DNA from 4 places in the Symbiopectobacterium purcellii genome. Region 1 is predicted to be linked to each of the others. Evidence: predicted binding sites of a transcription regulator. Region 1 holds the regulator's gene; each other region holds the start of a gene.
What was found. Region 1 encodes Fur, which represses iron uptake genes when iron is present. Its sites were predicted from a motif close to ATAATAATGAGAACNACTATCAA; they were not measured.

Region 1 (3,203 bases):
AAACGGGTTACCATGCGAAAATATTGATCGTTGCCCTGATTGACTAAATTCATGTTATGAACCAGTAAGGTACTGGTCTGTGACGTCGTGGTCATCTCTTTGAAGGAGAAAATGGTGTAGACGGAAACACCGCCCCAAAGCACACAGAAGCCCCCTAAAACCCATAACATTGCCGTTCTGATGGCGATGTTTCTCAAAAATTGCATAAGCATGCTCCAGATATAAATAACGTGCGGTAGGGTTATTATTTTTTAAAAAATCATAAGGTTTAAAACAATCCCCAACGGGGAAAACGCGCGATGCTTTACGTCTGCAAGCACACGGCGAACCTTCTAGTTTCATCGTCAATATTAAAAGAATATTTAGTAGTTTCCCTCCGTGATCTACCGCACGCCGTCACTAAAAACTAGTGATTATTTATATTTTTCAATAATATAGGGAAACTCGCATTAACAATGCCGCTGCTAAAGTAATTAAAAAAACTGGCGAAATAGCGAAAACGAGCTACCGGATAAATACCCTTGTTTAATAGCGGTTATTTCCGCTTTGGGCCTGGGGAAAGATACAAGTTTCTCCCACCCCCAGCGTCTGATATTATTACTTGATATGTAGGTGATAAACCGCACCATACCATTAAGAATAAAGAGGTTATTTTATCCATGGCACTCATAGGCATTTTCTTTGGCAGTGACACCGGCAATACCGAAAACATTGCCAAGACAATCCAACAGCAACTGGGCAGTGATGTTGCAGAGGTTCATGACATCGCCAAGAGCAGCAAAGAAGATATCGAAGCGTTTGATATCCTGCTGCTTGGCATTCCGACCTGGTACTATGGTGAGGCCCAGTGTGATTGGGACGATTTCTTTCCGACACTGGAAGAAATTGATTTCAATGGAAAAATCGTTGCCTTGTTTGGCTGTGGCGACCAAGAAGATTACGCAGAATATTTTTGTGACGCGATGGGAACGCTGCGCGACATTATTGAACCGCGCGGGGCAACCATCGTCGGCAATTGGTCAACCGAAGGTTACTATTTCGAAGCGTCTAAAGGACTGGCAGACGATAACCATTTCATCGGTCTGGCCATTGATGAAGATCGTCAACCTGAGCTGACCAGTGAACGCGTCAGTGCCTGGGTCAAACAAATCAGCGAAGAACTCAACCTGAAAACGCTGGTGGGTTGATCTCCCCGGTTTAACATAAAGCCCTGATAGCAATGTCAGGGCTTTATTAATAGATAAAACCGATTAAATTAATAGAAACATTTTTTTAACTTCCCGGTCTAAGCCTGTACAATAGTACCCATCGGTTTTGTACGTTTATCAATTTTCTCCATTTTACAACAAGAGATTGCGCGCGAATGCACACTTTCTTTATGGAGACGGTATTGTTAACATCCCATGGTTTTCATTTTTAATGCGCGGTTCTATAATTGGGACGCCATTACAATTTTTGAGCCGACCGATGTCATAGGCTTAATTGCCCCCATCGACGAGAAAGTAACAGGACTAAACCCGCATGACTGACAATAACACCGCATTAAAGAAGGCCGGCTTGAAAGTCACTCTGCCAAGACTGAAGATTCTGGAAGTGTTGCAGGATCCGGAGTGTCATCACGTCAGCGCGGAAGATTTATATAAAAAACTGATAGATATGGGCGAAGAGATCGGTCTGGCGACCGTTTATCGCGTGCTTAACCAGTTTGACGATGCCGGTATTGTCACCCGTCATAATTTTGAAGGTGGTAAGTCAGTGTTCGAGCTGACACAGCAACACCACCATGACCATCTTATTTGCCTGGATTGCGGACGCGTTATTGAATTCCGTGATGAATCTATCGAAGCGCGTCAGCGCGAAATCGCAGACAAACACGGCATCAAACTGACTAACCACAGTTTGTACCTTTATGGTCATTGCAGTACGGGCGACTGCCGTGAAGAAGAAACGCTCCACGACCCGAAATAAGCCAGGCCCTTTTCTGATTGATGCCAAAAAAAACCGCCACACAGGCGGTTTTTTCATTTTAGTCCAGCGCTGGCCTCAGCCAACCCAGGTATCACGCAAACCGACTGTACGGTTAAACACCAAATGTGTTTCGCTAGAATAACGGCGATCGGCACAGAAATACCCTTCACGTTCAAACTGATAGGCTTTTTCCACTTCGGCCTTTGCCAAACTCGGTTCAACAAAGCCCTGAGCCACTTTTAGCGAATCCGGGTTAATCGTTGCGAGGAAATCATCCGCAGCACCGGGGTTTGGCACGTTGAACAGGCGATCGTAAAGGCGGAACTCAGCCGGCAACGCGTGAGCGGCAGAGACCCAATGGATAACGCCCTTTACCTTACGCCCGTCAGCCGGATCTTTACTCAACGTTTCAGCATCATAGGTGCAATACAGCGCGGTGATAACACCCTGTTCATCTTTCTCAACGCGTTCCGCCTTGATGACATACGCATTGCGCAAGCGTACTTCTTTACCCAGCACCAGACGCTTGTACTGTTTGTTCGCTTCTTCACGGAAGTCGGCACGATCGATATAAATCTCACGGCTGAACGGAACCTGACGGGTGCCCATTTCCGGCTGATTAGGATGATTCGGCATGGAAACCCACTCTTCGTGGCCTTCTGGCAGGTTCTCGATGATCACTTTTACCGGATCCAACACCGCCATGGCGCGCGGTGCATGCTCATTCAAATCGTCACGAATGCAGGATTCCAGCGCCGCCATTTCGACATTATTGTCTTGCTTGGTCACGCCGATACGACGACAAAATTCGCGCACGGAAGCAGCCGTGTAACCACGGCGACGCAGGCCGGAGATGGTAGGCATACGGGGATCGTCCCACCCTTCAACCACGTTTTCCGTCACCAACTGATTCAATTTACGTTTGGACGTTACTGCATATTCCAGGTTTAAGCGCGAGAATTCATACTGGCGCGGATGGCAAGGAATGGTGATGTTGTCCAACACCCAATCGTACAGGCGGCGGTTATCCTGAAACTCCAGCGTGCACAGTGAGTGCGTAATCCCTTCCAGCGCATCGGAAATGCAGTGCGTGAAATCGTACATGGGATAGATGCACCATTTTTTCCCGGTCTGGTGGTGCTCGGCAAATTTGATGCGGTACAGCACCGGATCGCGCATCACGATGAACGGGGATGCCATGTCTATCTTGGCACGCAGACAGGCGGTGCCCTCAG
Region 2 (3,203 bases), 1.3 Mb from region 1:
GATCGTTATGTGCTGATTGTGCAGGACCCGTTTACCAGCTATTACGATGCGCAAGTGGTGGCCGATTTGGTGCATCTGGTGGAAAAACTGGATCTCAAGCCGGTACTGCTGCCCTTCTCACCCAACGGTAAGCCGCAGCATATCAAAGGCTTCTTAACGCGTTTTGCTAAAACCGCGGCCAAAACCTCGGATTTCCTGAATCGGGTTGCCAAGTTGGGGATGCCGATGATTGGCGTCGATCCGGCACTGGTGCTCTGTTATCGCGATGAATACCGTGAAATTTTGGGTGATAAACGCGGCGATTTTCAGGTGCAGCTGGTGCATGAATGGCTGCTGCCGCTGCTGTCGACGAGAACGCCGACGGCCGCGCCGCGCGATGATGCCTGGTATCTGTTTGGTCACTGTACCGAATCGACCTCGTTGCCAACCAGCAGCAAACAGTGGGCCGATATCTTTGCCCGTTTCGGTGCCCGACTGGAAAACGTCAACGTCGGTTGCTGTGGTATGGCCGGCACCTATGGCCATGAAAGCAAGAACCTGGCTGATTCCAAGGGTATCTATGCCTTGTCCTGGCAGCAGGCGTTGCAAAAATTACCCTCCACGCGCTGTCTCACGACGGGTTACTCATGCCGCAGCCAGGTGAAGCGTATGGAAGGTCAGGGGCTGCGTCATCCGTTGCAGGCGCTACTAGACCTCGTCTGACAGGAGAGCGTTATGTTGTGGAGAAGAACGGTTACGTTGGCGCAACTGAACCAACAAAGTCAGGGCTGCATGGTGGAGCATGTCGGCATTCGCTATACCGCGATTAACGACGATTCGCTGGAAGGCACCCTACCGGTAGATGGCCGAACGCGTCAGCCATTCGGTCTGTTACACGGCGGTGCATCGGTGGCGCTGGCGGAGTCGCTGGGCTCGGTGGCGGGCTACCTGTGTACCGAAGGGGAACAGAGCGTGGTGGGGATGGAGATTAACGCCAACCATTTGCGCGCAGTGACGTCGGGTGAGGTGCGTGGCGTCTGCCGCGCATTGCACGTGGGACGCCGTAATCAGGTGTGGCAAATCGACATTTACGACGAAAACAACCGGCTGTGTTGCACTTCTCGGCTCACCACCGCAGTGGTGACACCGTAATCTCGCCGCCACTGTAAAATGCGCGCCAACCGGCGCGCATGTTCATTCTCGCGCGCCTCAAGGCAAAAAGGGGACGCGCCGTACAAAATCGGTCTGAAAAGCGGTGGCCTTGTCCCAACTGCCTTCAAGGCTGAGCTGATGGCAGATCAGCTTTAGCGTGTTGCGCGCGAAATAGTAGCTCTGCACGCGGAAAAGATGGCAACGCCTTTCATTATTAATCTCTTTTATCAATCGATTATGCAACTTGACCAGCGCATGCAGATAGCTCTCATCATCGCCGTTCTTACGGCACAGATCGATCATCTCCATGCAGGCATTATGGTAGCGGCGCAGGTGATCGATATGGCTTTCCTGCCGATTCAATCGCGCTTCGGCCATGTAGAAATCTACGGTGACATCCCGGATCAAGAATTTGTACTCATCAATCTGATGCTGTAGCCAGGCATTCACGGATTGCATAGGGATCACTATGGATATTAATGATAATCATTATCATATTTCTAATGTTCATTGGGATCAACCTATCGCTCCGCGCCAGTGAAAAAAAAGTATACGGCCTGATAGGACTTTTTTTGGTCAATAATTGCGCAATCAAACCATAAAATCGGTCACGATTTTTCCTGTTTTAAAAATAGGTATCGTCTATGAATGTTATAATTATGATAACAATATGTTTATACTAATTCACCCAGCTGTCACGTGATGGTAAATAAGTTATTTTATATCAACAGGTTATTTTTTTATTACTACGCTATGTGCGTGCAAGCAGGCAAAAAAAATCGGATTTTTTAAGGTTTCAGTGAAATGTTACAAATACCCCTGCGAAACAAGAGGTTGAAGCAATAATCATTATCACTAACATTAGGCTCAGACAGAGCTTTTCTGAAACGAGGTACGGCGGATGCAAACGGGAAACGTAGAAACATTTTCACTGGATGAAAACATCTGGAAAGGGCTGACGTTGACGGCCAGTGCCGCTCAACAAATCCTGAACCTTGTCCAGTCCGATGACACGGTGAAAGGGTTACGTTTGAGCGTCAAGCAATCAGGATGTGCGGGATTTGGTTATGTACTGGATCTGGTCAAAGCACCGGATGCGGGTGACCTGGTGTTCGAGCGCGAAGGCGCACACCTGTACGTCCCCCTAAAGGCGATGCCTTTTATCGATGGCACCGAGCTGGATTATGTGCGTGAAGGCTTGAACCAGATTTTCAAATTTAATAATCCCAAAGCGCAGCACGCCTGCGGGTGTGGCGAAAGCTTTGGCATTGAGTGATGACTGATATGGCGCGTAGCAATGTAGATGTACCTGATGATGTACAAATCTGGATGGGGGATGGCCGCTACAAAGAGGGCTTCTTCACCGAACTGCCTACTGATCAACTGGGCCGTGGCGTCAATGAAGAGGTGGTGCGAGCGATCTCCGCCAAACGCAACGAGCCCGAGTGGATGCTGGAGTTCCGTCTCAACGCCTACCGCGCCTGGCTGGAGATGGAGGAGCCGCACTGGCTAAAAGCGCACTACGACAAGCTGGACTATCAGGAATACAGCTATTACTCGGCGCCGTCTTGCGGTCACTGTGATGACACCTGCGGCTCTGAACCTGGCGCCAAGCAGCAGTCCAGCATTGCCGAGGTGAACAGCTACCTGACCGCTGAAGTCGAAAATGCCTTCAATCAGCTCGGCGTGCCGGTGCGCGAAGGGCAAGCCGTGGCGGTAGATGCGATTTTTGACTCGGTATCGGTGGCGACTACCTACCGTGAAGAGCTGGCGCAGCAGGGGATTATTTTCTGCTCATTCAGCGAGGCGATTCAGGAACACCCCGATCTGGTGCGCCAATACCTTGGCACGGTGGTGCCTGCCAACGATAACTTTTTTGCCGCGCTCAATGCCGCGGTGGCCTCTGACGGCACCTTTGTCTACATACCGAAAGGTGTGCGCTGCCCGATGGAGCTCTCCACCTATTTCCGTATCAATGCGGCCAAGACCGGACAGTTCGAGCGCACCATCCTGATCGCCGATGATGACAGCTATGTCAGCTATATCGAAGGGTGCTCAGCCCCCGTGCGCGA
Region 3 (3,203 bases), 990 kb from region 1:
CTATATTCCCTGTGCTATGCGTGATTGCACGGTAAAACCTTATCGTAGTTCGATAAGTTACTCGTAACCTCTCATAATGCGTCATGGCGATGAAAAATCAACCTGTTGTAATCATTACACCGTGCTGTAGTGCAAACAAGCAGCGTCACCGCTGCCGAAAGCGCAAGCCATGTCTTCAGGATAAAAAACCGGTGTGGAATCGTGAATGACGTAGGCACGTTGCTGACGGCACACTTTACACGATGTGTTGGGGAGAGAGTTTGACGTTGATGGGGTTATACGGGGACGCTGTAGGCAAAGGGGCAATATACGCGTTTTACCTGAGCACACAGAATGACAAGCCGTCCCGCAAGAAGCGCGGGACGGTACAGGCAATTATTTACCCGCTGACTCCATACCCACCAATCCGACTTTCAGATAGCCCGCTTTGCGCAAGGTATCCATAACACGCATCATGGTTTCGTAATCGACGGTTTTATCGGCCTGAAAGAAAATGGTGGTCTCTTTGTTGGCACCCGTTTGCTCATCCAGCAGAGTCGTGAGCCCTGTCTCGCTCACGGCAATATCCCCCACATACAGCTGCTTGTCCGCCTTCACCGTCAAATATACCGGCTTTTCCGGACGAGGTTGCGGCACTGCCGTGGACGCTGGCAAGTCGACACGAATATCGACGGTCGCCAGCGGCGCTGCCACCATGAAGATGATCAGCAGCACCAGCATCACGTCAATGAACGGCGTGACGTTGATGTCATGCATCTCGCTGTCACCGCTCGTATCATCGTGCAAATGCATCGCCATAACTTAACCCACCCGCAGTTTTTGATTAGCGGCGGTCAAACGGTTACCGTTACTCGCAGCCACGTCTAAATCGCGGCTCACCAGCAAAAGCACCTGTGCCGCCACATCACCCATCAGCGCTTTATAGCTGCCGATACCGCGAGCAAACACGTTGTAAATCACTACTGCCGGGATGGCGGCAACCAGACCAATCGCGGTGGCCAACAGCGCCTCAGCGATCCCCGGTGCGACGACGGCCAGATTGGTGGTTTGCGTTTGCGCAATACCGATAAAGCTGTTCATGATGCCCCAGACCGTACCGAACAGCCCAACAAAGGGGGCTACCGCGCCGACCGTTGCCAGATAGCCGTTACCGCGCCCCATATGGCGACCGGCCGCCGCTACGCGACGCTCCAGACGGAAGGCGGTACGCTCTTTGATGCCATTATTGTCATCAGAACGGGCAGAAAGGGTTAACTCATTTTGCGCATCGGCCAGCAATATCGCCGCTGTGCTGTCGGCTTTGAAGGCCTCAACGATATCTGCCGCATCATCTAAGGTGCGCGCCTGCTCCAACGCCGTGTATTCACGACGCAGGCGACGTTTGGCACCCACCAACTCGACGCTTTTACCAAAAAAGATTGCCCAGGTGATCACGGAAGCCAGCAGCAAACCGATCATGACGGTTTTCACTACCATATCCGCGTGCTGATACATGCCCCAGACGGAAAGATCGGTTTTCATGATGTTGCCCGCACTGCCCTGCGGCAGAGCCAACGGCGATACAGGCGCCGCCGCAGCGTCTGCGACGACGGGTTCAGCCGACAAAGGCGTCGATGCTGCAGCGGGGCTGGCGGTAGCCGTGTTCGCTGCGGGCGTATTGGTAACGGGCGTAGAGGCAGGTGCCGCGAACGCATTTCCACTTAGTCCTGCTGACGTGACCAGCCCCGCCGTTAAAACCACAGCCGTCAACATGCTACGGGAAAATGCGCTGAACGCGCCGCGATGTGTAAGCCAGGCTGGCAATGCCTGGAAAGTAATATGACCGACAGCCGTTTTCACGCTGTGCCTCCACCTATACCAATGAATAGTACAACACCAATGAGCAGTGCAACGAATCGACGGGAAATGATAGCAAACTGAGCACGAATTGATAGTAGTTCTCATTACTATTTATGCGTTTTGAGCACAAAAAACCATAATATCGATAAGGGAAAACGCTGATTTGGTATGACGTCTTCGACGGGTCTGCCAATTTGCCAGTGCTGAAACAACAAAAGTCGCATTCTGTGATCGACTTTGAGTTATTACACCATTGTTGCGTAGAGAACGATAAGTTGTCTTACAGGAAAAACCTTATCAGCAATAATTAATAGCACTAAAAACAATGCTATAGACATTAAAATGACACCTTAGAAATCAATTACAACCAATTGTTTCATTCAGTTACCTACATTGCGCTTTTGTGATACGAGTCATTCCGTAAAGTGGTATAATAGGTTAGTTTACCCCTGAATATAAGGGGAAATTATTTTGACTTAATTTTTTAATTCCCTTCATTACGCACCGGGTTTTATTTATAGAACAATAATAGTCGCACCACGAATATATCCTCGAGACTTCTGGAGACCCGAATGAAGCTATCCAAAACACTGATAGGCATCTGCCTAAGCTCCGCCACGCTGTTTATGAGTTATTCAGCCAGTGCATTGCAAATCAAAGCATCCGATGTTCACCCCGAAGGCTATCCCAATGTGGTAGCCGTACAAAAAATGGGAGAGAAATTAAAAGCCGCCACGGATGGAAAACTGGAAATAAAAACCTTTCCAGGCGGGGTATTAGGTGATGAGAAGCAAATGATTGAGCAGGCGCAATTAGGTGCCATCGATATTATTCGTGTATCCATGACCCCCGTTGCCGCCATTTTGCCAGAAATCGAAGTGTTTACCCTGCCCTATATTTTCCGTGATGAAGATCATATGCACAAAGTGCTGGACGGAAAAATTGGTCAGGAAATTGGTGACAAGATTACCAATAACAGTAAATCCAAGCTGGTGTTCCTTGGCTGGATGGATGCCGGTACACGTAACCTGATCACCAAAGCCCCGGTTGCCAAACCAGAAGACCTCAAAGGCATGAAGATTCGTGTCCAGAGCAGCCCGGTAGCACTGGCTACGCTGAAAGCCATGGGTGCCAACTCTATCGCTATGGGAACCAGTGAAGTGTTCAGCGGCATGCAAACCGGCGTTATCGATGGCACGGAAAACAATCCGCCCACATTCGTCGCGCACAACTACATGCCGGTCGCTAAAAACTTTACCTGGAGCCGTCATTTTATTATTCCGGAACTGTTCCTCTATTCAAAAACCAAATGGGATAAACTCACCAAAGATCAACAGGAATTGATTCTTAAATTAGCCAAAGAA
Region 4 (3,203 bases), 1.5 Mb from region 1:
TATTGCAAGATTTTGCACCACTGGAGACGCCGATCCCTGTGCATGGCGATGCATTAGCGGCCGTGCTTTTTACCTCTGGTACTGAGGGGGTGCCCAAAGGGGTAATGCTGACGCATAACAACATTCTTGCCAGCGAACGCGCTTACTGTGCGCGCTTGAACCTGACCTGGCTGGATACTATCTTGATGCCTGCGCCGTTGGGCCATGCCACCGGCTTTTTACACGGGGTTACTGCCCCCTTTATCATTGGTGCACGTAGCGTACTGCTGGATATTTTCAATCCGGTAGACTGCCTTGAACTGCTACAGCAGGAGCGCTGTACCTGCGTGCTGGGCGCGACACCGTTTGTCTACGACCTCCTGTGCTGTGTACAGCAAAAACCTTACGATTTATCCTCGCTGCGCTTTTTCCTGTGCGGCGGCACCACGATCCCCAAAAAGATCACCCGTGATTGTATGCAGATGGGTATCAAACTGCTCAGCGTGTACGGTTCAACGGAAAGCTCACCACACGCCGTAGTGAAGCTGGACGATCCCACATCCCGAATCGTGAACACTGACGGGCAGGCAGCGCCGGGCGTTGAAATCAAAGTGGTCGACAAAGCGCGCAATACCGTTGAGTGTGGTGAAGAAGGCGAAGAAGCGTCGCGCGGCCCGAATGTGTTTATGGGCTATCTGGACGAACCGGAATTGACAGCGCGCGCACTGGATGAAAATGGCTGGTATTACAGCGGTGACCTATGCCGCATCGATGCCGACGGCTACATCAAAATCACCGGGCGCAAGAAAGATATCATCGTGCGCGGCGGCGAAAATATCAGCAGCCGTGAGGTAGAGGATATTCTGATGCAACACCCGCGCATCCGCGATGCGGGGGTGGTCGCCATGCCCGATGAACGTTTGGGTGAACGCTCATGCGCCTACGTGGTGCTTAACGTCCCTTACCACACGCTGACGCTTGAAGACATTATTGCCTTTTTCAGCCGTAAACGTGTGGCAAAGTACAAGTATCCCGAGCATCTGGTGATCGTCGAGAGTTTACCGCGCACCGCATCAGGGAAGATCAAGAAATACCTGCTGCGACAAGATATTCTGCAACGCCTCGGACTGGATGAGCACCAGCAAATCCACCCTTCCCTGTTCTCCGCCTGATCCCACCAACAAAGGCTCTCGATAAGAGAGCCTCACGCTGAGCATCTCCCTGTGATCGCTCACTCACTTGATAATAAAAATGGTTATCATTTACTTTCAAAAAAAGTAAGTGCCCGTTAAGATACGTCATGTTATTTCAAATAATTACAAAAGATGCATTTAATATGGATGTTATTTTCAACCGAAATGCACGTGCTTTGATGCTGCCAGCATCAGGCATGGATGCATTGCTGCTTAATGCATATCACTCGCAAACCGGCCATTAATACCACTATCCTAATGATTTAAAACGATAAAAAAATCAAAACATTTTTTCTTTGAGCGCGTTAACCACGGAGTTTTTTAACATGCAGCAATATGCACCACGCCGCTTGGTTTTTAATACCTTGTATCGCACCCTTTTCGCCACCGGATTGACCGCCCTCTCCACTGGAGCAATCGCGGAAAATGTAACAAATGAAACGTTTGTTGTTACCGCCACCCAGACAAAGCACACCACGCTCAGCGCACCGGCCAGCGTTTCAGTCGTCACCCGTGCCGAACTGGAAAAAATGTCGGTTAACGACGTTTCCGATGCTGTCAGAAAACTGCCCGGTATCAGCATTAATCCTTCAACTACCTACGGCCGCAAAGAGATCAAAATCCGTGGCATGAAATCCGACTATACGCTGTTGCTGCTCAATGGCCGACGCATCAACTCGCGTGAAGCGCTCGCCAGCAACATGGGTAACGATTTCGATCTCTCCACGATCCCCGTCTCCGCGATCGATCGCATTGAAGTCATTCGCGGCCCGATGTCATCCCTGTATGGCGCCGATGCGCTGGGCGGCGTCGTCAACGTGATCTTGCGTCAGCCGGGTGAAACGGCAGCGGGTGAGATAGGTTACGGTTTTGAAGCCCCCACGGAAGGCGATGGCGGCGGACATAATCGCCTGAGCGGCTATCTCAGCGGCCCGCTGTTGGACAATAAACTGCTCGGCAGCGTGATCGTTGACGGGGGAAAACGTGATGCCTGGCGCACCCATCAATCCGTCAACCCCAACTCGGATGCGCTGGAAGCCCGCGATACATTCAATGCTCTGACCAATCTGACCTGGCTTATCGATGACCGGCAAAATATTGAATTCGACACCACTTACGCAAAAGACGATCGTGATGTGCTGTGGAATAACTACGGCGCCTCGGCACACAATATTCAAAAAATGGAACGCATTGGCTTTGGCCTGACGCACAATGGCAATTGGGAGTACGTTGATACTCGCTTACGAGCCTATTTCGAAAGCGTCGATTTGATGGATAACTCGCAGCTTAACAACGGCAAAGCCTACATTACTCAGGATAATAAAACCCTGGATGGGCAAGTCTCCGACTACCTTGGCGATCATTTGATCACGGCTGGCGGTGAGTATCGGAACACCGAATTACAACACAGCCTGAACTTGCGAAATGGCAACGTGGCGGTAAGCCAGAAAGCGTTTTTCTTGCAGGATGAATTTAAACTCGGCGATCTGGCACTGACGTTTGGCGGTCGTGTCGACTCGCACGAAATTTACGGCACAGAATTTAGCCCACGCGCCTACGCCACCTACAGCCTCAGCGATAACTGGGTGGTCAAAGGGGGCGTAAACAAAGCATTCAAAGCACCGACCATCGCGCAATTTAACCCAGGCTATGCCGTTGCCGCCTGTCGAGGACAATGCCAAACGGTAGGGAACCCTGACCTGAAGGCAGAGACCGCTGTCAGCTATGAGTTGGGCACTGCCTATGAAGCTGAGCATTACGGTGCGGGCCTAACTCTGTTCAATAACGACATCAAGGATATGATTCAGGTGCAAACCTGGGACCGTGTCGCGACACAGCTCACCTATGAAAATGTGGATAAAGCACGCATCCGGGGCATTGAAACCTCCGTATGGGTCGATCTGACTGAAAACCTCAATTGGGCCACCAATTGGACCATCGTCGATGCGGAAGATCGCAGCACCAAAATGCGCCTGAAACAGACGCCTAAAAATACGGTCAATACTCAGTTAACGTGGCAAGTGCTGGACA

Region 2: the regulator Fur is predicted to act here: its motif matches at 1,971-1,993, upstream of sufA (Fe-S cluster assembly scaffold SufA).
Region 3: the regulator Fur is predicted to act here: its motif matches at 1,928-1,950, upstream of exbB (tol-pal system-associated acyl-CoA thioesterase).
Region 4: the regulator Fur is predicted to act here: its motif matches at 1,219-1,241, upstream of K6K13_RS13545 (TonB-dependent receptor domain-containing protein).

Annotation. Positions count from the first base shown of each region.
Region 1 is NZ_CP081864.1:1,343,940-1,347,142, reverse strand. It holds gene K6K13_RS06315 (methyl-accepting chemotaxis protein) at 1-206, opposite strand, end outside; gene fldA (flavodoxin FldA) at 660-1,187, shown strand; gene fur (ferric iron uptake transcriptional regulator) at 1,522-1,968, shown strand; gene glnS (glutamine--tRNA ligase) at 2,044-3,203, opposite strand, start outside.
Region 2 is NZ_CP081864.1:2,673,297-2,676,499, reverse strand. It holds gene ydiJ (D-2-hydroxyglutarate dehydrogenase YdiJ) at 1-702, shown strand, start outside; gene K6K13_RS12550 (hotdog fold thioesterase) at 715-1,131, shown strand; gene K6K13_RS12545 (hypothetical protein) at 1,189-1,590, opposite strand; gene sufA (Fe-S cluster assembly scaffold SufA) at 2,033-2,407, shown strand; gene sufB (Fe-S cluster assembly protein SufB) at 2,416-3,203, shown strand, end outside.
Region 3 is NZ_CP081864.1:353,850-357,052, reverse strand. It holds gene exbD (TonB system transport protein ExbD) at 376-798, opposite strand; gene exbB (tol-pal system-associated acyl-CoA thioesterase) at 802-1,839, opposite strand; partial or broken gene K6K13_RS01615 (TRAP transporter substrate-binding protein) at 2,412-3,203, shown strand, end outside.
Region 4 is NZ_CP081864.1:2,864,435-2,867,637, forward strand. It holds gene fadK (medium-chain fatty-acid--CoA ligase) at 1-1,151, shown strand, start outside; gene K6K13_RS13545 (TonB-dependent receptor domain-containing protein) at 1,499-3,203, shown strand, end outside.